One region of the Rhodococcus sp. NPDC058532 genome, then DNA from elsewhere that is predicted to be linked to it. Evidence: riboswitches for the same ligand, from Rfam matches in the RefSeq annotation. Region 1 holds a riboswitch; each other region holds the start of a gene.

The links. A riboswitch is a leader RNA that binds a small molecule or an ion and turns the genes downstream of it on or off. The one in region 1 is predicted to bind thiamine pyrophosphate.
Region 2: linked by a shared signal. The riboswitch ahead of thiO (glycine oxidase ThiO) and the one ahead of ACFWQG_RS01070 (TenA family protein) in region 1 are both predicted to bind thiamine pyrophosphate.
Region 3: linked by a shared signal. The riboswitch ahead of thiC (phosphomethylpyrimidine synthase ThiC) and the one ahead of ACFWQG_RS01070 (TenA family protein) in region 1 are both predicted to bind thiamine pyrophosphate.

The regions. Positions count from the first base shown of each region.
Region 1 is NZ_JBHXNU010000001.1:233,339-240,805, reverse strand. Features, by position in the region: gene ACFWQG_RS01095 (hypothetical protein) at 1-203, opposite strand, end outside; gene mca (mycothiol conjugate amidase Mca) at 200-1,111, opposite strand; gene ACFWQG_RS01085 (DUF4307 domain-containing protein) at 1,327-1,752, shown strand; gene greA (transcription elongation factor GreA) at 1,998-2,492, shown strand; gene ACFWQG_RS01075 (SEC-C metal-binding domain-containing protein) at 2,742-4,796, opposite strand; TPP riboswitch at 4,927-5,022, shown strand; gene ACFWQG_RS01070 (TenA family protein) at 5,010-5,714, shown strand; gene ACFWQG_RS01065 (ABC transporter substrate-binding protein) at 5,723-6,733, shown strand; gene ACFWQG_RS01060 (ABC transporter permease) at 6,711-7,467, shown strand, end outside.
Region 2 is NZ_JBHXNU010000002.1:6,906-14,372, reverse strand. Features, by position in the region: gene ppk2 (polyphosphate kinase 2) at 1-841, opposite strand, end outside; gene ACFWQG_RS02855 (thiazole synthase) at 882-1,637, opposite strand; gene thiS (sulfur carrier protein ThiS) at 1,630-1,845, opposite strand; gene thiO (glycine oxidase ThiO) at 1,850-2,935, opposite strand; TPP riboswitch at 2,924-3,035, opposite strand; gene thiE (thiamine phosphate synthase) at 3,062-3,772, shown strand; gene ACFWQG_RS02835 (NUDIX domain-containing protein) at 3,858-4,730, opposite strand; gene ACFWQG_RS02830 (hypothetical protein) at 4,897-6,228, shown strand; gene ACFWQG_RS02825 (glutamate ABC transporter substrate-binding protein) at 6,225-7,205, shown strand; gene ACFWQG_RS02820 (tetratricopeptide repeat protein) at 7,214-7,467, shown strand, end outside.
Region 3 is NZ_JBHXNU010000002.1:17,689-25,155, reverse strand. Features, by position in the region: gene ACFWQG_RS02925 (peptide deformylase) at 1-466, shown strand, start outside; gene ACFWQG_RS02920 (GNAT family N-acetyltransferase) at 459-1,514, shown strand; gene ACFWQG_RS02915 (exodeoxyribonuclease III) at 1,600-2,415, shown strand; gene ACFWQG_RS02910 (methyltransferase) at 2,574-3,635, shown strand; gene ACFWQG_RS02905 (GNAT family N-acetyltransferase) at 3,652-4,026, opposite strand; gene ACFWQG_RS02900 (GNAT family N-acetyltransferase) at 4,133-4,474, opposite strand; TPP riboswitch at 4,607-4,734, shown strand; gene thiC (phosphomethylpyrimidine synthase ThiC) at 4,726-6,270, shown strand; gene thiD (bifunctional hydroxymethylpyrimidine kinase/phosphomethylpyrimidine kinase) at 6,282-7,148, shown strand; gene ACFWQG_RS02885 (hypothetical protein) at 7,136-7,321, opposite strand; gene ACFWQG_RS02880 (PLDc N-terminal domain-containing protein) at 7,364-7,467, opposite strand, start outside.

The DNA.
Region 1 (7,467 bases):
TGGTCCGCCTCCGGATGCTCCGGCTCGAACGTCTCCGGCAGCTTCTTGAGCTGCTTGTTCATCGACCGGATCAGCAGCACGGTGCCGATCAGCAGCAGCACGATCAGCACCAGCCCGACCGGGGATGCCTTGCCGAACTCGGGGCCGGTCGGCGTCCCCTGGGTCTGCGCCAGCCACACGACCGACGCGCTTGCCAGATTCACTTCTTCTCCTCCTGGTCCGGCTGCCCCGACGACGCGACCCCGACGTGGTCGACGCCGGTGAACAGGTCGGTTTCCGGGATCGCGGTGGTCACCCGGGTCTTGGCGAGCTCGAACTCCTCGGTCGGCCAGATCTTCTGCTGGATGTCGAGCGGCACCGCGAAGAACGACCCGTTGGGGTCGATCTGGGTGGCGTGCGCGCGCAGCGCGTCGTCCCGCTGCGGGAAGTACTCGCCGCAGGTGATCTGCGTCGTCACCCGGGCCATCAGGTCACCCTGCTCGGTCTTCCACTTCTTCAGCCACTCCGCCATCGGGAACTCCTCGCCGCGGGCGTCGTACTCGTCCTGGAACAGCTGCAGACGCTTGCGGATGAATCCGTGCGAGTAGTACACCTTCTGCACCTCCCACGGCGCGCCAGCGTCCGGGAACCGGTCCGGGTCGGCGGCCGCCTCGTACGCGGCCATCGACACCTCGTGGCAGCGGATGTGGTCCGGGTGCGGATAGCCACCGTTCTCGTCGTAGGTGGTCATCACGTGCGGACGGAACTCGCGGACCACCCGGACCAGCGCCTCGGTCGACTCCTCCAACGGAACCAGCGCGAAGCAGCCGTCCGGCAGCGGCGGCTTCGGGTCGCCCTCCGGCAACCCGGAGTCGACGAACCCGAGCCAGGTCTGCCGGACGCCGAGGATCCGCGCGGCCTCCGCCATCTCCTCCTTGCGGACCTCACTGATCCGGTCCCGGACGCCGGGGACGTCCATCGCCGGGTTGAGAATGTCGCCGCGTTCGCCGCCGGTCAGCGTCACCACCAGCACTTCGTTGCCCTCGGCGGCGTAGCGGGCCATCGTCGCAGCACCCTTGCTCGACTCGTCGTCGGGGTGGGCGTGCACGGCCATGAGACGTAATCCGCTCACAGTCTTCCTTCACCTCAGCTTCGCCTGGAACTCGATCGGGCCTTCCGGACACCGTCCACCCGTCGCGTCGACCGCGCGGGCGGGGGCCCGGTGTCCTTCCCCTATAGTTCCACCCGACACCTCCAGCGTCACCGTGACCCTGTCCGGATCGGCCGACGGAGGGCGCCCCGCCGGGCACGCGCGCCTGCCCGGACCGATGCACGAGAGTCGAGCAGATGACCGAGACGATCCCCTCCGACCGCTATCCGATGCCGCAGGGCAGCGTCCGCGGATCCCGGATCACCGCGATCGTGCTGACCATCGGCGTCGTCCTGCTCGGCCTCGCCGTCGCCTGGCTCGGGTACAACAAGTTCGCCGCGAAGGACATCGCGTCCGAGATGGTGCAGTATTCGATCGTCGACGACTCGACGATGGCGATGAGCTTCACCGTCACCCGCGAGGAGCCGTCCGAGGCGGCGCTGTGCATCGTCCGCGTCCGGTCACGGGACGGTTCCGAGACCGGTCGGCGTGAGATCGTCGTGCAACCGTCCGAGCATGGCACCGTCCAGATTGACACCCAGGTCACGACCTCCCAGCCCCCCGGCGTCGCCGACATCTACGGCTGCGGATCGACCGTTCCGTCCTACCTGACCGCGGGCTGAGTCCCGCCGGGTCCGTCCCGGTCGTGCGGGTGGCGCTGCCTCGACCTTCGCCGGGAAAATCCCAGCTCGTGCTAAAATACGGTGATACACGGTTCCGGGCAGGAACCGTGTATTGCTGCATTTGCAGTGGTGCTGTATTTGCATCCGGATGCGCGTGCGACGCGGACTCCGATGCACGACCACCGGTATCGGTGGTCCGTCCAGGGGACCCGTCCCCGGGTTCCGACTACGAGGAGTGATCGAGCATGACCGAGACCCAGGTGACCTGGCTGACCCAGGAGTCCCACGACCGGCTCAAGAGCGAACTCGACCAGCTCATTGCCAACCGTCCGGTCATCGCGGCCGAGATCAACGAGCGACGCGAAGAGGGCGACCTCAAGGAGAACGGTGGCTACCACGCTGCGCGCGAGGAGCAGGGCCAGCAGGAGGCCCGCATCCGCCAGCTGCAGGAACTGCTGAACAGCGCGAAGGTCGGCGAGGCCCCCACCCAGTCCGGTGTCGCCCTGCCCGGCTCGGTCGTGAAGGTGTACTACGACGGTGACGAGTCCGACACCGAGACCTTCCTGATCGCGACCCGCGAAGAGGGTGCCCGCAACGACAAGCTCGAGGTCTACTCCCCCAGCTCCCCGCTCGGCGGCGCCCTGCTCGACGCGAAGGTCGGCGAGACCCGCGAGTACATCCTGCCCAACGGCAAGACGATGAAGGTCACCCTGGTCAGCGCCGAGCCGTACCACGGCTGAGCCCGACCGCACCCAAGTGAACCCCGGACCCGGCAGCGTGCCGGACCGGGGTTCACTTGTCTCGGCGCGAAGATGGGGCGAATGCGCGGTGGGGCAGTCACCCCCTGCTCGACTGCCCCACCGGCCACCGGAACCGCCGGGCGCCGGTCCCCTTCCCCCAGGGGCCGTGCTCATCGGCTCACAACGATTCAGACGCGGCAATGCCCGGATCGGTTCCACCCGGGGACAGACCGATCTGTCGCGCGACGATCAGCGCGCCATGAACGCCAGGCTGAGGACGTCGACCAGCTCGTCCGGCTCGGTCTCCGCGGACCCGCACATCTCCACCAGTTCGCCCCGGTACCGCGGGTCGATCGGTTCGATCCCCCCGAACGCGCGGACGGACTCCCCGGTCGGTAGCAGCCGCGCACAGACCAGCCCGCCGACCGCGAAGTGGTGGCCCGCCACCGCGTCCACCACCTCGATTGGCTCGCCGCCCGCCACGTCGCACAGGGTCAGCGACCGTCCCGGTGACACCGCGGTCACCTCGTACACGCCGCGGCTGCCGCCCAGCCACTGCCGGGCCAGCTCGAGTTCCTGCGCGGGCAGCACCTGCGCGCGCCGGGCAACGAACTGCTCGAGGACCCCGCCCTCGAACAGCGCGGCGTCGATGACCAGGCCACCCTCGAGGGCGGTGATGGTTGCGTCCTCGTCGTCGGTGTGCGCGGCCCGGATCTCGGCGAGCTCGTGCACCAGGTCGAACAGTTCCGGGGTCCGGGCGAACATCAGCGCCTTGGTGTACAGCCAGGAGGCGCGGGCGTCGGCGGTCAGGTCGGACCGGCCGAGGTGGCAGGCCTTGTACTTGCGGCCGGACCCGCACCAGCAGCGGTCGTTGCGCCCCAGCTCGCGGCGGTCGGCGGGCTGATACCGCGCCAACACCTCCTGCAGGGTGTCCGCGTCGCCGCCCTCGATGCGGGCCAGCAGCGACTGCGCGCGCGGCACGTCGCCCGCGTCGGCGGCGAGCAGGGCCAGATCGAACGCGGCCAGTGTCCAGTCCGGGTCGCGGTCCAGCGCCAGCTCGAACTGGGTGACCGCGACGAGGACGTCGCCGCACTGGTCGGCGGCCTTGCCCGCCAACCAGTGCGCGGCGGGGCGCACCCGGCGGGACGCGTGCTCGATCAGCGCCGACGCCACCGCGTGCAGCGCCTCGGCGCGGTCGTCCCCGAGGGTGGCGAGGTCGAACGCGACCGCCGCCGCCGACGGATCCGCGAGGCCACGGAAGACCCGCGGGTCCACGGTCACCCGGGCAGCGGCGACCTCGGACGGATCCTCGCCCCGCTCGACCGCGTCGGCGACCTCGTGGACGAGGTCGGTGAGGTCGACGACGGACCCCGCCTCGGCGACGTTCAGCCGATTCTCCCGAGCGATCGACTCGACGAGCGCGGTCCGGTGATGGGCGTCGAAGTCGAAACCGTTCGGCGCCAGATAGTTCCGTTCGCAGACGTGGCCCGCGGCGGCGAGCAGTTCGGTCAGCGGCGCCGTCGGCGCGGTAAACAGGTCGGGATGCTCGGCGACCAACTGCCAGACGACGGGGTCGGTGTGCACGGCGCCGTCGGCGATCACCTCCCGCAGGGCGTCGATGAGGTCGGGGGCGGGTGCGGTCCGGTCCACGCGGACCAGCCGCAGCCGACCGCCAGCCAGCCCGAGGCCGATCAGGTCGCCCGCGGTCGCCGCGTGCAGCAGGTCCGGGTCGAGCAGCAGCCGCTCGATCTCCGGGGCAGCGAACTCGGTGCGGCCGCGGGCAGCGAGAGCGGCGGCGTCCGCGGTCGGGGAGACCACGGCGACCTCGCATTCGCCTCCGCGGGAACGGGATCCGGCGAGCACGGAAAGCGCGGACAGGTCCGGGTCGATGTCGAGAACCCCGGACGCGACCTCCTCCGCGGACAGCCGATGCGTGAACACCCGGCCCTCGAGCAGCCCGTCGAGCGCGGCAACCCGGCCGTCGGCGAGCACCCCGACGGGCGAGTCGTCGAGGGCGCGGACCACCGCGGCCATTTCCGCGGTCGTGCCGAGCCCCCGCTCGACGAGCGCGGCAACCCAGTCGTCGGTGCTGAGCGGGCCGCGGCGGCGCAGTTCCGCGATCGCGTGCCCGGCGGCATCGAGTTCGGGCACATCAAGTTCGGGCGCATCGGGTTCCGGTACATCGAGTTCGCGAGGGTCGGGTTCGGGTGCGGGATCCGGACGCGCTTCGGTGCGGGGGTCGGCGGCGCGGCGACCCACGATCTCGAGGTGCCGGTCACCACGGGATTCGGTCGAGGCGATCACCCGGTGATCGTAGGCGACGCACCCCGCGGCGTCGCCGACCGGACGCGAACGGGCGGTTGTCGGGTGCGGCTCTCGGCCGACGGTCCGGCAACCGCCGGGCCGGCGCAGACCGACCTGCTACCGTCGACGGTGTTCTGACACGGGGTGCTCCGCGACTGCGGGGCTGAGATGAGACCCGAGAACCTGTCCAGGTAATGCTGACGAAGGGATGTCATGGCTGTGTTGACGCATGCCACCACCACGGACCGCTTCACCGACCACCTGTGGGACGAGACGAAGGCGCTGCGGGTCGCGATCGACGACCTCGAGTTCCTGCACCGACTCGGCGACGGCACGCTGCCGCTGGCGGTGTTCCGCACCTACATCGAGCAGGATTCGCTGTACCTGATCGGCTACGCGAAGGCGCTGGCGATCCTCGCGTCCAAGGCGCCGGACCCGCAGACCGCCGCGTTCTGGGCGAACTCGGCCGCCAGCGCGGCCGCCGTCGAGTCCGCGCTGCACGAGGACCTGCTGCACGTCCTTCCGCCGCGGGACGACGAGCCGGAACACTCGTCCGCCTGCCTGGGGTACGTGTCGTACCTGATCGCGGCCGCCGCGACCGAACCGTACGCGGTCGGCGCCGCCGCGGTGCTGCCGTGCTTCTGGATCTACGCCGAGGTCGGCCGGGACCTCGCGGCCCGCGCGGCGAAGGTGCTCGCCGCCGACCCCGGACACCCCTACGCGCAGTGGGTGTCCACCTACGACGCCCCCGAGTTCCAGGAGTCCGCCGCCGCGGCCCGCGCCCTCGTCGACGCCGCGGCCGCCGCCGCGACCGACGCCGACCGGGCCGCGATGGTCACCGCCTTCACCGTCGCGACCCGGTACGAGCTGATGTTCTGGGACACCGCGCTGCACCCGCAGTCCTGGCCGCTGTCGTGACGGGCCGCATGATCCGCGCGCTGACCGGGATCGTCGCCGCCGCACTGACGTCGACGCTCCTCGCGGCCTGCGGCAGCGATTCGGGGTCGGACGGGACCATCCGGTTCGCGCTGGACTGGACACCGAACACCAACCACACCGGGCTGTACGTCGCGCAGCAGCGCGGCTACTTCGCGGACGCCGGTCTGGACGTCGAGATCCTGCCGTACACCAACACCGCCGTCGACACCGTGATCGACGCCGGGAACGCCGAATTCGGGATCAGCACCCATGATTCGTCGACCTTCTCCCGGGCCTCCGGCGCGCACACGGTGTCGGTGCTCGCCCCGCTGCAGCACTGGGCGACCGGGATCGGCGTCAAGGCCGACCGCGCGGACATCACCAGCCCGAAGGACCTGGACGGCACCACCTACGCCGGGTTCGGCGAGCCGGGCGAGAAGGAAACCCTGCAGCAGGTGATCCGAAACGATGGCGGCACCGGCGAGTTCACGTCCGTCACCCTCGGCACCTCCGCCTACGAGGCGGTCTACTCCGGCCAGGCCGACTTCACCGTCTCCTACCTCGCCTGGGAGGGCATCGAGGCCGAGCGCCGCGGGACCCCGATGAAGTACTTCCGCTACACCGACTTCGGGTTCCCGGACGCGTACGCGATCGTCGTCGACGGGAACGAGGACTGGCTCAGCGCCAACCCGGACGAGGCAGCGAGGTTCGTGCAGGCGCTGCAGCGCGGCTACCAGTTCGCCGCGGACCACCCGGACGAGGCGGCCCGGGACCTGATCGACGCCAACCCGGGTGCCTTCAACGACCCGCAGCTGGTGGTCGAGAGCCAGCGGATGCTGGCCGGGCAGTACATGAAGGACGCCGACGGGCGGGTCGGCACCCAGACGTTGGAGCAGTGGGCGGGGAACTCGAGTTTCCTGTACCGCAACGGCCTGCTCACCGGGCCGGACGGCGCGCCGCTGACCACCGAACCGGACTGGTCGACGTACTTCACCAATGACTACCTCGGCGCCCCGTAGCCCCACCGCACGCAGAAGCCCGTTGGCGTTGCCTGCGGTGGTGACGGTGGCCGTGCTCGTCGCCGTCTGGCAGCTGTACGTCCAGGTCAGTGGGATCCGTCCGCAGCTGCTGCCGTCCCCGCTGCGGGTGGTCCGGCAGGGCTGGGCGCATCGGGATGAGATCGGGGTGCACGCCGCGGCGACCCTGCAGGTGACGCTGATCGGGTTCGCGGTGTCGCTGGTGCTGGCCTGGGCGCTGGCGATCGTGGTGGACTTCTCGCCGTGGCTGCGGCGCGCGTTCGTGCCGCTGTTCGTTGCCTCCCAGACCCTGCCGATCATCGCGATCGCCCCGCTGATGATCATCTGGTTCGGCTTCGGGCTGCTGCCGAAGGTGCTCGTCATCGCGCTGGTCACGTTCTTCCCGATGGCGATCGGCCTGATCGAGGGGTTCGCCGCGGCCGACCGGGAGGCGGGTGCGCTGCTGCGCAGCATGGGTGCGTCGCGGCGGCAGGTGTTCCGGTACGTGCGGCTGCCGTCGGCGCTGCCCCGGTTCTTCACCGCGCTGCGGATCGGGATCACCTACGCCGTCGTCGGTGCGGTGTTCGCCGAATACGTCGGCGCCAGCGAGGGTCTCGGCATCTACATGAGCCTGCAGAAGAATTCCTTCCGCACCGACCTGGTGCTGGCGGCGGTGCTGGTGACCGCGCTGATCAGCATCACGCTGTACCTGCTGACGTTCGCCGCCGAACGCGTCG
Region 2 (7,467 bases), on a different contig from region 1:
GCACCCACCGCATCGCCTCGAGGCGGGCACGCTTCTTGTCGTTGGACTTGACGATCGTCCACGGCGCGTGCGGGGTGTCGGTGTAGAACAGCATGTTCTCCTTGGCCTCGGTGTAGGCGTCCCACTTATCGAGGCTGGCGAGGTCGGTCGGCGAGAGCTTCCACTGCTTGACCGGGTCGGTGCTGCGCGCCACGAACCGGGCGTGCTGTTCCTCGCGTCCGACGGAGAACCAGAACTTGATCAGGTGAATGCCCGATTGGACCAACATCCGCTCGAATTCCGGTGCTGAGCGGGTGAATTCGAGGTACTCGGTGGGGGTGCAGTAACCCATGACCCGCTCGACACCGGCCCGGTTGTACCAGGACCGGTCCATCAGCACGATCTCCCCGCCCGCCGGCAGGTGCGCGACGTACCGCTGAAAGTACCACTGCGTCCGTTCGCGCTCGGTGGGCTTCTCGAGGGCCATCACCCGCGCGCCGCGGGGGTTGAGGTGCTCGGTGAACCGCTTGATCGCACCGCCCTTCCCCGCCGCGTCCCTGCCCTCGAAGATGATGACGATCTTCTCGTCGTTCTCCTTGACCCAGGCCTGCAGTTTGAGCATCTCGATCTGCAGGGCACGTTTACGGAACTCGTACTGGCGCCGGGTCATCTTCCGGTCGTACGGGTAGCCGTGCCGCCACGGCGCCTCCGGCCCGTCGTCGGGCCGGACCCGCCCCGACTTGCGCAGCAACTCGCCGATCTCGTCGATCTCCGGGGTGACGTCGATCTGCGTCGGTGCGGCCGGCTCGAACACCCCGTCCGGTGCGTGCCCGTCGCGCGACTGCCCGTGCTGCTCGCTCACGCTGTCGAGCCTACCGCCGGACCGACGACCTCGGCGGGATCTACAGGTCGGGGGAGGATGCTTGCGCCCAGAACCGCTTCGGAATCCGCCCCGCCAGCCGTGCGAGGTGCCCGGCGGTGACGGCGGATGCCATCGCGGACGCCATCGACACCGGATCCTTCGCCCGGGTGACGGCGGTCGCGAGCAGCACCGCGTCGCAGCCGAGTTCCATCGCCAGGGCCGCGTCGCTGGCCGTGCCGATGCCCGCGTCCAGGACGACCGGAACCCCGGCCTGCTCGACGATCATCGCGATGTTGTGCGGATTGCAGATGCCTAGTCCGGTGCCGATCGGCGCACCGAGCGGCATCACCGCCGCGCACCCGACGTCCTCCAGCCGCTTCGCGAGTACCGGATCGTCGGTCGTGTACGGCAACACCGTGAAGCCGTCGTCGACGAGTTGTTCTGCGGCGCTGACCAGTTCGATGGCGTCGGGGAGCAGGGTGCGATCGTCGGCGATCACCTCGAGCTTGACCCAGTCGGTCTCGAGAGCCTCCCTGGCCAGTTGCGCGGTGAGCACCGCTTCCGTGGCACCCCGGCAGCCCGCCGTGTTCGGCAACGGCGCGATGTCCAACCGCCGCAACAGGTCCAGCACCCCGGTGCGGCCGACGGCGTCCACCCGGCGCATCGCGACGGTGGTCAGTTCGGTGCCCGACGCGACCAGTGCCTCCTCGAGCACCGTCAGGTTTGCGGCGCCGCCGGTCCCCATGATCAGCCGGGACCCGAACGTGCGGCCGGCGATCGTCAGCTGGTCACCCACCCTGCACCGCCGTCAGGATCTCGATCTCCCAACCCTTTTCGACGTTCCGATCCCACGACGAGCGGGGCACGACGGCGCCGTCCACTGCCACCGCGACCCCTCGGTCGGGCAGGTCGAGGTGGGTGAGAAGCTGTGCCACCGTCATCGGCTCGGACAGTTGATGGTCCTCGCCGTTGACGGTGATGCCGATGTTCACCATGGTCGTCATTTCCTCACTCGTGCGTCGACACCAGTGTGCCGAAACGGTCGGGCAGGCAGGACACCGCCTCCGGCAGCGGTGTCCCGTCCAGTTCGGCAACCACCGCGTCCGCGGACAGCGGCGTCAACAGGATGCCGTTGCGGCCGTGCCCGGCGGCAAGGACAACCCGGTCCGTGACGCGGCCGAGAATCGGCAGGTTGTCGGGGCTCATCGGCCGCAGTCCCGCGGTCGTCTCGTGCAGTTCGTACTCGCCGATGCTCGGCATCAGGGCCTGCGCGTCGGCGATCAGGTCCCGCACCCCGGCAACGGTGACGGCGGTGTCGTCACCAGACTCGTGCTGGGTCGCGCCGAGCACCAGTCCGTCCCCCCGCGGAACGAGGTAGACGGGGCGACCGTGCACGCTGGCCCGGACGGTTCGGCTCGGCGCGGGCGCCACCCCCGGCCGGTGCCGCAGCCGGAGCACCTCCCCCTTCACCGGGCGCACCGGCAGCCCCGGCCACAACCGGGCGGACGCGGTCCCCGCGGCGAGCACCACCTGGTCGTCGGGCAGGGCCTCCAGGTCGGTGACGGTGTCGGCCCGGAACGTCACACCCGCGTCGGTGGCGGCCGCCCGCAGGGCCCGGACCAGCGCACGGTTGTCGACCGCGAGCTCGGTCGGGGCGACCAGCGCCAGCCGGATCGCCGGGGCAAGCGACGGTTCCGCGGCCCGGATCTGCGCCCGGGTGAGCAGGTCGAGGTCGTGGCCGTGCCCGGCGAGCCAGTCGGCGACGGTGCGCAGGTCCGCGGCGTCCGCGGCGTCCAACGCGACCGTCATCGAGCTCTGCGAGGTGAACAGCGTCTCGCCCGTCGACCGTTCCAGTTCCCCGCCGAAGCCGGGCCACCGGTCCAGCGACGCGGATCCGGCGGCGAGCACCGCGTCCTCGCCGGGCCAGCCCTCGGACAGCGGGGCCAGCATCCCGCCCGCCACCCACGACGCCCCCGACCCGACGGCCGGGTCGTAGAGCGTCACGGACCACCCGGACCGGGCTGCGCGCCACGCGATCGACAGGCCGATCACGCCGCCGCCGACCACCGCAACGGTTCCGTTCACCACATCCACCTCACTCCCTGCGCCGGCATGATCCGGGTCAGGTCTGACGGTCGGGGCGCGCACGCCCCCTCTCAGCCCCGCGTCCGCCGGGACTCCCGTGTCTCAATCGTTCCCCCAGAGACTACCGTTGGCCACGTGCCCACCTCGCATGCCGCTCAACGCCCCGCCCCGCGCGAACGTCTCGCGACCGCGCGCCTGTACCTGTGCACCGACGCCCGACGGGAGCGCGGCGACCTGGCGAAGTTCGCCGACGCGGCGCTGTCCGGCGGCGTCGACATCATCCAGCTCCGGGACAAGGGATCGGTCGGGGAACGGGAGTTCGGCCGGATCGAGGCGCGCGAGGAACTGGCCGCGCTCGCCGAACTTGCTGCGGTCTGTCGCAGGCACGGCGCGCTGCTCGCCGTCAACGACCGCGCAGACCTTGCCCTGGCGGCGGGCGCCGACGTTCTGCACCTCGGGCAGGGCGATCTGCCCGTGCACTACGCGCGCCGGATCGTCGGACCCGACGTCGTGATCGGCCGGTCCACCGGCAGCCGCGCGCAGGCGCAGCTCGCCGCGATCGAGGAGGGCGTCGACTACTTCGCGACCGGGCCGGTGTGGGCGACCCCGACCAAGCCGGGCCGGGGCGCCGCGGGCCTCCAGCTGGTCCGGGAGGTCGCGGCCGCGGAGCCGACGCTGCCGTGGTTCGCGATCGGCGGGGTCGACGAGCGGCGGCTGCCGGAGGTTCTCGAGGCGGGCGCCACCCGGATCTGCGTGGTCCGCGCGATCACCGAGGCCCGCGACCCGCAGGCCGCGGCCCGCGCCCTCGGCGACGCCCTCGACCGCAACGCCGCCGCATCCCGCTAACCCGCCTCCTCGGGTTCCCTAATGTCACATTGGCTCACTTAGCGATACTCGATGTGACATTAGGGAACCCGCGGGGCGCGGAACCTTAGTCGAGCCAGGACAGGACAGTGGACGGCGACAGCCGGAGCACGGTGGCGGGCAGCCGGTCGCGGAGCCCGCGGTCGGCGGTGACGACGACGGTCAGTTCGCCGGGCGCCGCGGTGAGCGTGCCCACCGCGGCGGGGCCACCCGCGAGCTCCGCCAGCGTGTCGTCCCCGCTGCCCGACGCGACGTGCACGGGCACCCGGGTGTCGACGGCGGCGACCTGCGCCGCCCGTCCCTCAAGGACCGCCTCGACCCGCGGCAGCCAGCCGAAGCCGCCGTCGGGGAGTTCGATCGTCCTCGGCAGGGTCGCCGCGATGCCCGCGAGCAGCCTGCCGGTGGCGCCCGCGCGGTCCCGCCACCACCCGTCGGGGCGGGAGCCGACGACGTTCGCGGTGTCGAGCAGCAGGCGCACCGGGGCGGCCCGCAGCGCCGCCCAGCTGGCCGCGAACCCGGGATGCAGCGGCAGGTCCGGCACCCGATCCTCGGGCACCCAGCGCAGTTCGGTGCTCTCCCCGTTCGGGACCGTCGCCAGCGGGTGCTCGGCGTCCGCGATCACCGTGGTGTACGTCCAGTCGCCGCCGACGACGCGCGCGGTGACCCGTTCGGCCCGCACCCTCAACTGGGCGGCACCGATCCCGGCCTCCTCCTCCGCTTCCCGGACCGCGGCATGGGTGGTGCTCTCGTGCGAGTCCCTCGCGCCACCGGGCAGCGCCCAGGTCCCACCCTGATGACTCCACGCCGCCCGGTGCTGGAGCAGAACCGCCGATCCACCGTCGGGCAGCGGAGCGCGCAGCAGCAGGCCAGCGGCGCCGAACCGGCCCCAGTACCGGTTGCCGTCGTCGCTCGTCGCCCAGCCGTCGCCGTCACCGCGCATCGACTTCGCCCACCTACTCCGTGTCCTCGGAATTCCCGCGCGAACGCATCGTGCGCCCACCGAACGATCCGTCTCCGAACTTAGCCAGTCACTCGGCCCGAAGCACGGATACTGCTTATATGCTGCCCACTGTCGGGGGATCCAGCCAGGTGCGAAGGGGTGCGGTGTGACAGTTCGGGTGGCCCCCTCGACGCAGCCGCGAGGCGTCGAGGCATCGGGCGCCCCGGTCGGCACGGCTGCGCGACTGCGGACCCTGGCGCGCACCACCCCCGCCAGGATGACGGCGCTCGGGATCGGGTTGGTGCTGCTCGCGATCGTGTCCGGGACGGTCGCCGCGACCCAGGTGATGGACCGGCAACGCACCCTCGACGTGCTGCACACCGAGATCGAGCCGCTCGCCTACGCCGCCCAGGACATCTACAGCTCGCTGTCCATCGCGGACGCCGCCGCGACGACGGCGTTCCTCTCCGGCGGGATCGAACCGGTCGACGTGCGCGACCGCTACACCCGGGCGATCACCGACGCGGGCGTCGACCTCGTCGACGCGGCGGCGGGCACCGACCCGACCGACACAACGGCCCACGACCTGCTGACGAAGCTGTCCGTCGGCGTGCCCGTCTACACCGGCCTGATCGAGACGGCACGCGCCAACCATCGGGACGGCCATCCGGTGGGGTCGGCGTACCTGAGCGAGGCGTCGACGATGCTGCAGACGACGCTGCTGCCGCTGGCCGAACAGTTGCACACCGTGCAGGCCGCGCGCGTGGTGGCGCTGCAGGCGGAGTTCGCGACCCCGCCGTGGCTGGCGATCGCGCTGCTGATGCTGCTGCTTGCCGCGTTGGTGGTGGCGTCGTACCTGCTTGCCCGCTGGACCCGCCGCCGGTTGAACGCCGGCCTGATCCTGGCCTGCCTCGCCGTGACCGTGTCGCTTGGCTGGCTGGTGGTCGCCGGATTCGTCTCGGCCTCGTCCACCGCCCGCGCGCTCGACCTCGGCGCGCGGCCGCTCGCCGAGCTGACGACGGCCCGCATCCTGACGCAGCAGGCCCGCGCCGACGAGACGCTCGGGTTGGTGCGGCGCGACTTCACCGGGCGCTACGACGCCGACTTCCAGCGGCACCTCGATCGGCTCGGGTCGGTCCTCGCCGACATCGAGCGGCGGGACCCGCCGGTGGCTGCACGGATCGGGGCCGCGGACCGCGCCAGGGTGGCCTGGTCGAGCGCGCACGCACAGTTGATGACGCACCTCGCCGAGGGCAACTGGCGCGGCGCCGTCACCATTGCGATCGCGGCGGGCGGGGCCGGATCCACCGCCCACTATGCGGCGGCCGACACCGAACTGACGAGTGCGATCGCGGCGACGCGCGCGGAGCTGAGGGACGGCATCGGCCGCGCACTGACGACGCTGACCGGGTTGGCGCCGGGGACCGCCGGGCTTGGGGTGATCGCGGTGACCGGGGTGGTGATCGGACTGTGGCCACGACTGCGGGAGTACCAGTGACGCGGGGCGCGCGGTGGCGCCGCCGGGTCGCGGTCGGTGCGGTCGCCGCCGCGGTCGCCGGCTGCGCCACCGACACGGTGTTCGACCTGCCGGAGCATCCGACCGCGTACCTGGCGCCACCGATGCCGTCGGGCGTGGCGACCGCACCGCCACCCGCCTCGCCCGAACCCGAGCCGGACTGCGGCGACCCGACCGCGAGCCTGCGCCCCTCGCCGGCGGACGCGACCACGCCGACCCCCGCGGTGGACCGGATCCGGGCGCGCGGACGGTTGGTCGTCGGACTCGACACCAGCAGCAACCTGTTCAGCTTCCGCAATCCCGCGACCGGCACCATCGAGGGTTTCGACGTCGACATCGCCAGGGAGATCGCGCGCGACCTGTTCGGCGATCCCAACCGGATCGAGTTCCGGATCCTGTCCTCGGCGGATCGGATCGCGGCCCTCGACAGCCGGCTGGTGGACGTGGTCGTCAAGACGATGTCGATCACCTGCGAGCGACGGGACCGGGTGGCGTTCTCGACGGTGTACTACCAGGCCGGGCAGCGGGTGCTCGCGATGCGGGGGGCGGGGATCCGGGACGCGTCCGACCTGGCGGGCCGCCGGGTGTGTGCGGCAGCGGGGACGACGAACCTGCACCGCATCCAGCAGATGCAGCCCGACGCCACGGTGCTGACGGTGCCGAACTGGGCGGACTGTCTGGTGCTGCTGCAGCAACGGCAGGTCGACGCGGTGACCTCGGACGACGCGATCCTCGCCGGGCTCGCGTCCCAGGACCCGAACGTCGAATTGGTCGGCCCCGCCTTCAGTTCCGAGCCGTACGGGATCGGCCTCAACAAGGCCGACGCGGACCTGGTCCGCCAGGTGAATCGCACCCTGGAGCGGATCCGCACGGACGGCACGTGGGAACGCATCCACGATCGGTGGCTGTCCGTGATCGGGCCTGCCCCCGCACCACCGACACCGCACTACGAGGACTGACCGCCGCGATGACCGACTCCCCCGACGACGCACCCCCCACCCAGGCCGCGCAGCCGACCCAAGCGGCGGCGGCACCACAGGATGCGAGCACGGGACCGGAGACCGCCCCCGGGGGCACGTCGGCCCGGACCTCCTCGGCGCGAAGCAGCGGACGACGCAGCCGATCGCAGCGTTCCCGCAGCGCCCGTCGCCGCATCGGCGGCGGTCTCGTCGAGGTCCCCGCCGTGACGATGCCCGACCCCGCCACCGTGGTGATGACGAA
Region 3 (7,467 bases), on a different contig from region 1:
GAACGGCGTCGGCCTTGCCGCCAATCAGGTGGGCGTCGGCCTGCGGGTGTTCGTGTACGACTGCCCGGACTACGACGTGAACCCGGACGGGGAGCGGCGTCGCGGCGAGGTGGTCAATCCGGTGCTGGAGACCTCGGAGATCCCCGAGTCGATGCCGGACCCCGACGACGACGAGGAGGGCTGCCTGTCCGTCCCGGGTGAGCAGTTCCCCACCGGCCGCGCGAACTGGGCGAAGGTGACCGGGGTCGACGTGAACGGCGATCCGGTGACGATCGAGGGCACCGGCTTCTTCGCCCGGATGCTGCAGCACGAGGTCGGGCACCTGGACGGCTTCCTCTACACGGATGTGCTGATCGGGCGGAACGCCCGCGCCGCGAAGAAGATCATCAAGCGGTCCGGCTGGGGTGTCCCCGGCCTGTCCTGGACGCCCGGCACGGTCGAGGACCCGTTCGGTCACGATGACTGACGACCCGGCGGGCAGCGGCAGGCACCACCGCCCGCCGCCCGTGCCGGGTGGGGGCGGCACCCCCGGTCCCGAAACGGTGCCGCACCGGGCCAGGACCGCGCCCCGCCTCGGCAGCCGGGTGGTGCTGCGCTACAAGCTGCCGCCCGGCTATCCGCAGCCGCTGACCGACATGATCGGCGAACTCGTCGCGCTGACGCCCGCGGTCGTGGTGCGCGCCCAGGACGGTCGGGTCGCGCAGGTCGAGCGCGGCCAGGTCGTCGCGCTGAAGGAGATCGGGGCGCGCCCGGTCGCGACCCGCGAGATCCGGGCGCTCGAACTCGCGGCGGCGGACGGCTGGCCGGGGACCGACCAGTCCTGGATCGACGGCTGGCTGGCACGGGCGGGCGCGGGGATCACCGGCCGCGCGAACTCCGCCGCCCCGCTCGGTCGGGCGCACCGGATCGGTGACCTGCACTCCGGTGACACCCTGGACCGGCTGCACGCCTGGTACGCGGAGCGGCGACTGCCGCTGACGCTGCTGCTGCCGGACCGCCTCGGGGCGGCCCCCGACGGCTGGACCGTGTCGGCGGAGGTTCAGGTGATGGCGGCGGACATCACCAATCTGACGTTGCCGGACGGCGAGTCGATGGTGACGGTCGATCCGGCGCCGGGGGCGGGCTGGCGGTCGCTGCGCCGACCCGGAACGGGGGTGTCGGACCGGGAGGTTGCGGTGCTGACCGCGGTCCGTGACGGCGAACTCGGATTCGGGGTCCTCGGCGCCGCGGGGTCGGAACCACTCGGCATCGCCCGGGCCGCGATCACCGAGGCACCGGACGGCAGGCGCTGGGTGGGGCTGACCGCGGTCGAGGTCGCACCGGCGCACCGCAGGCGCGGGCTGGGGATGCTGGTGTGCGCGGAAATGATCCGCTGGGGCCGCGACCACGGCGCGACGCACGCCTACGTCCAGGTCCGGGCCGACAATCCCGGCGCCCTCGAGTTGTACCGGACCCTCGGGCTGATCGATCACCACCGCTACCGCTACGCCACCGCGCCCGCCCGGTCCGGGTGAAGGGCACCTTCAGCCGGTCCGGCGGGGCGCAGGTGCCCTTCACCCGGCGGGGCGGGCTGTCGGAGCAGCGCACTACGCTGCGGGCATGCGATTGGCGACGTGGAATGTGAACTCCGTTCGGGCCAGGACCGACCGGATCGTGGACTGGCTGACCAGGACCGACGTCGACGTGCTCGCCATGCAGGAGACCAAGTGCCGGGACGACCAGTTCCCGACCGAACGGTTCACCGAACTCGGCTACCAGGTCGCGCACGTCGGCCTTAGCCAGTGGAACGGGGTCGCGATCGTGTCCCGCGTCGGCCTCGACGACATTCAGGTCGGCTTCGAGGGCCAGCCCGGATTCGCGAAGCAGGCCCCGGACAGCCTCGACGTCGTCCCGCCGGTCGTCGAGGCCCGCGCGATCGGCGCGACCTGCGGCGGCGTGCGGGTGTGGAGCCTGTACGTGCCGAATGGCCGCGAGCTGTCGGACCCGCACTACACGTACAAGCTGGACTGGCTCGCGACCCTGCGCGACGATGCGGCGAAGTGGCTGGCCGACGACCCGAACGCGCAGATCGCGCTGGTCGGCGACTGGAACGTCGCGCCGACCGACGAGGACGTGTGGGATCCGGCGCTGTTCGAGGGCAAGACGCACACCTCGCGCCCGGAGCGGGACGCGTTCGCCGCGTTCGAGGAGGTCGGGTTCGCCGAGGTGACCCGGCCGCACACCCCCGGGCCCGGGGTGTACACCTACTGGGACTACACGCAGCTGCGGTTCCCGAAGCGGCAGGGCATGCGGATCGATTTCCAGTACGCCTCCCCCGCGCTGGCAGCCCGCGTCACCGATGCGTCGATCGACCGGGAGGAACGCAAGGGCAAGGGCGCGAGCGATCACGCCCCGGTGATCGTCGACCTGGATTAGGTTCGCGCTCGTCCGTCCGCCGCACCCCCTTCCCTCAGGAGTCCACCGTCGAGACCGCCAATGACCAACCCGACCGGATAGACGCCGCCTGGGTCGAGAACGGTCAACACCGATCGGCCCGCTGGCGCACCAACGGCGACCTCAAGCCGCCGAAGACGGTGGTCATCGCCGGGGATGAACTCCGCGCCGACGACGCGATGCGGCTCGCGTCCGAGGGCACCGCCATGCTGTGGCGAGGCGACTTTCCTGGCGCCCGGCAACTGCTCGATGCGCTGAAGCGGCGGCTTGATCGGCTGCGAGTGCAGGCGGGCCCGGACCTCACGCTGACCTTCCACCGACACCGGCAGGCCAGGGCGCACCGCACCCGGATCCTGAGCATGATCGTCATCGAACTCGGCCCGGACTACGCCATCGACCTGAGGCGGGCACCCGATATCCGGCTGGCGTGCCGCGAGGCGTACGGCGACGCCTCGGAGGCCAGCCTGGTGTCCCTGCAGGAACTGCTGGGGGTCGTCGGTGCACACGAGTGGCGGCGGCGGGGCGTGCAGATCCCGGCGCTCGATGCCCGCATCCACCCCCACTACGGGGTGTTCGCACCGACCCGGAACGAGTACGTCGACCTGGTCGCGGAGGCGGAGTTCCCGGCACGCGTCGGCACGGCGTTCGACATCGGCACCGGCACCGGAGTGCTTGCCGCACTGCTCGCCCGACGCGGCGCCGAGCGGGTGATCGCGACCGACATCGCACCGCGCGCGGTCGCCTGCGCCACCGACAACATCGACCGTCTCGGGCTGGCGGACCGGGTGCAGATCGTCCACACCGACGGATATCCGGACGGGCGCGCCGACCTGGTGGTGTGCAATCCGCCGTGGGTGCCTGCCGCGCCGACGTCGTCGATCGAGTTGGGGGTCTTCGACCGCAAGGGCCAGATGCTCGCCGAGTTCGTCCGCGGACTGCCGGGCCACCTCACCGCGGGCGGGCAGGGATGGCTGGTGCTCTCCGATCTTGCGGAGCGTCTCGGCCTGCGCACCCGCACCCAGCTGACCGACCTGTTCGATCGGTCCGGACTGATCGTGCTCGGCCGCAGCGATGTCCACCCGCGGCACCCGCGGGCGTCCGGCGGTCGCGGCCAACGCAGCCGGGGTCCCGAAGATCCGCTGGCGGCCGTCCGGGCGGCAGAGGTCGTGTCCCTCTGGCGGCTCGCGGCCCGCGACGGCTGACCGCGACGTCGTCGCGTCAGGCGTCGTCGAGCAGCGGCAGGTACTCGGTGTGGGTGCCGAGATAGCGTCGCACGTAGGTGCAGACCGGGTGCACCCGCCATCCGCGCACCCGCGCCTCCTCAAGCACCTCCCGGACCAGCACCGCCGCCCATCCGCGGCCGCCGTGCTCCTCCTTGACCACCGTGTGCATCAACGCGACAGCGGCGCCGTCCGCCGGTGCGCAGTCGACGCCGTCCAGGCGGCGGTATCCGAGGATGCCCACCAGTTCGCCGTCGACCCACAGGTCGAAGCGCGAGTGCGCGGGGTTGTCCTCAACCTGAGCCCGCGCCGCGTCGGCGCGGGCCGCGACGGCGGTCACCGCCGCCGTCCGGTGCTGGTTCCGCTTGAACATGCCGCCATGCAAGCAGCATCCGGGCCGGGCCGCTGCCCGGGACGGGCCCCGTCGACAAGTTGTCGCCCATCCTTCGTCGAATCGTGGCCGAATCGCCGCCCGGCGCTCACACCGGGACCAGAATGTCGCGGTACTCGGGGTTCGCGGCGACGAATCGCTGCAGGTAGGTGCACACGGGCCGGATCTTCCATCCGTACCCGCGGGCCGCGTCGAGCGCCCGCCGGACCATCAGCGCGGCGAGCCCCCGGTGCCCGAAGTCCTCGACGATCACGGTGTGCAGGAAGGAGACGACCGGCGCCGTCGACCGCCGTCGGCCCCTGGCGGCTCCATCGTTCGACTCGAGGTCGTAGTAGCCCAGAATGCCGACGAGGTCGCCGTTGAGCCACAGCTCGAAACGGCTCTGAGCGGCATTGTTCGTCACCTCGGCCGTCGCCTTGTCCGCGAGCATCGGTCCTGTCTCCTTCTGGGTGAAGCGCCGGGCAGCCTGCCCGTAACAGAAATGTGATCCACGCCACTATAGGTCGGCTGGCGGGTGCGCAACAGGGATCGGGCGAAACTGGGCTAGGGTCTCCGGCGACAACTGAACACCCACGGGGGCTCGCACCAGCGGGCTGAGAGGACGGCTAGCTCCTTCGCGAGCGATGAGGGCCGTCGACCGTATGAACCTGACCGGGTAATGCCGGCGTAGGGAGTATTCGAATGAGGGACACCTCTGTCACCACGGCCGTCACCACGGGACCGATCGCGGGCAGCAGCAAGCGGTACCTGGACGTCGACGGGCTGTCGGTGCCGGTGCGCCGCGTGCACCTGACCACCGGCGATCATCTGGACCTGTACGACACGTCCGGCCCGTACACCGAGGACGACGCGCGAATCGACCTTGAGGCGGGCCTGCCGCCGGTGCGGTCGGGCTGGCCGCGGCCTGCCGGGGCCAGCACCCAACTGGGCTGGGCGCGCGCGGGCGTCGTCACCGCCGAGATGCGCTACTGCGCCGCCCGCGAGGGCGTGTCGCCGGAGGTGGTGCGCGACGAGGTCGCCGCCGGTCGGGCGGTGATCCCGGCCAACCGCAATCACCCCGAGCTCGAACCGATGGTGATCGGCAAGCGATTCGGGGTGAAGATCAACGCGAACATCGGCAACTCGGCGGTCACCTCGTCGATCGCCGAGGAGGTCGAGAAGATGGTGTGGGCCACCCGCTGGGGCGCCGACACCATCATGGACCTGTCCACCGGCAGGAACATCCACGAGACCAGGGAGTGGATCCTGCGCAACTCCCCCGTCCCGGTCGGGACGGTGCCGCTCTACCAGGCGCTGGAGAAGGTTGGCGGCGACCCGGCAGCACTGACCTGGGAGCTGTACCGCGACACCGTGATCGAGCAGTGCGAGCAGGGCGTGGACTACATGACGGTGCACGCCGGGGTGCTGCTGCGGCACGTCCCGCTGACCGTGAAGCGGGTCACCGGCATCGTCTCGCGCGGCGGGTCGATCATGGCCGCCTGGTGCCTCGCGCACCACCGGGAGTCGTTCCTGTACACCCACTTCGCGGAGCTGTGCGAGATCCTCGCCCGCTACGACGTCACCTTCTCGCTCGGCGACGGGCTGCGCCCCGGATCCATCGCGGACGCCAACGACGCGGCGCAGTTCGCCGAGCTCCGCACCCTCGGCGAACTGACCGCAATCGCGAAATCCCATGGCGTGCAGGTGATGATCGAGGGCCCGGGGCACGTGCCGATGCACAAGATCGTGGAGAACGTCCGCCTCGAGGAGGAGCTGTGCGAGGAGGCACCGTTCTACACCCTCGGCCCGCTCGCCACCGACATCGCGCCCGCCTACGACCACATCACCTCCGCGATCGGCGCGGCGATGATCGCGCAGGCCGGGACCGCGATGCTCTGCTACGTGACCCCGAAGGAGCATCTGGGGCTGCCGAACCGGGACGACGTGAAGGTCGGCGTCATCACCTACAAGATCGCCGCGCACGCCGCCGACCTGGCCAAGGGGCACCCGCGGGCGCAGGAACGCGACGACGCACTGTCGACGGCCCGGTTCGAGTTCCGCTGGCACGATCAGTTCGCGCTGTCGCTCGACCCGGACACCGCCCGGGAGTATCACGACGAGACGTTGCCCGCCGAGCCAGCGAAATCTGCACACTTCTGTTCGATGTGCGGGCCGAAGTTCTGCTCGATGCGGATCTCCGCCGACGTCCGCCAGGTGTACCTGCCCACCGTTCCGGCGGGTCGATAGGCTCCTTGCTCGTGAACCTGCTGCCGCTGACCCCCGACGGACAGACCCCCGTCCGTGCCCTCACCATCGCCGGTACCGATTCCGGCGGCGGCGCTGGCATTCAGGCCGACTCCCGCACGATGGCGCTGCTCGGTGTGCACGCCTGCGTCGCCGTCGCCGCGGTGACGGTGCAGAACTCGGTGGGGGTGAGCGGTTTTCACGAGATCCCGCCGCAGATCGTGGCCGATCAGGTGCGGTCGGTGGTCGGCGACATCGGGGTGAGCGCCGCGAAGACGGGGATGCTGGCGTCCACCGCGATCATCGAGTCGGTCGCGCAGGTGTGCGGCGAGGTCGGGATCGGCAAGGGCAGGCCGGTGCCGCTGGTGGTGGACCCGGTGTGCGCATCGATGCACGGCGACCCACTGCTGCACGCGGAGGCCCTCGACGCGGTGCGGCACACGCTGATCCCGATCGCGTCGCTGGTCACGCCGAACCTCGACGAGGTCCGGCTGATCACCGGCATCGAGGTCGTCGACGACGCGTCGGCTCGCCGGGCAGCGGAGGCGCTGCACGGGCTCGGCGCGCAGTGGGCGCTGGTCAAGGGCGGTCACCTGCGTACCTCAACGGAATCGACCGACCTGCTCTTCGACGGCGAAACGTTCCACCAGTTCACCGGCCCGCGGATCGACACCGGCAACGACCACGGCGGCGGGGACACCCTCGCCGCCGCGGTCGCATGCGCGCTCGCGCACGGCCGATCGATGCCCGAGGCCGTCGCGTTCGGGAAGCAGTGGGTGACCCGCTGCCTCGCGGCGTCCTACGACCTCGGGGCGGGACACGGCCCCGTCTCCCCGCTGTGGCGGCTGCATCCGGGCGCTGCGGAAGGTCAGTGCGAGTAGTCCCGGAAGGTCATCACGGCCGCGACGAGGATCACCGCCGCCGCGACGATGTAGACCGCTATGCGGAACCAGTAGGGACCGACTTCGTAGTAGTTCACCGCGAACGCGCCGAACATTGCGGCCAGGATGAGCACCATCCCGTACAGGGGCGTCCGCTGTTCCCGATCAGCCATACCATCAGTGTCCGCGCGGACAGCGGCGGTCGCAATGGCCGGTCATTCGGCCTGATCGCCGTCGGCCTCGTCACCGCGGCGGTGCCGCTCGTCGTCACCGCGGCGGTGCCGCTCGTTGGCACTGCGGCGGTGCCGCTCGTTGGCAC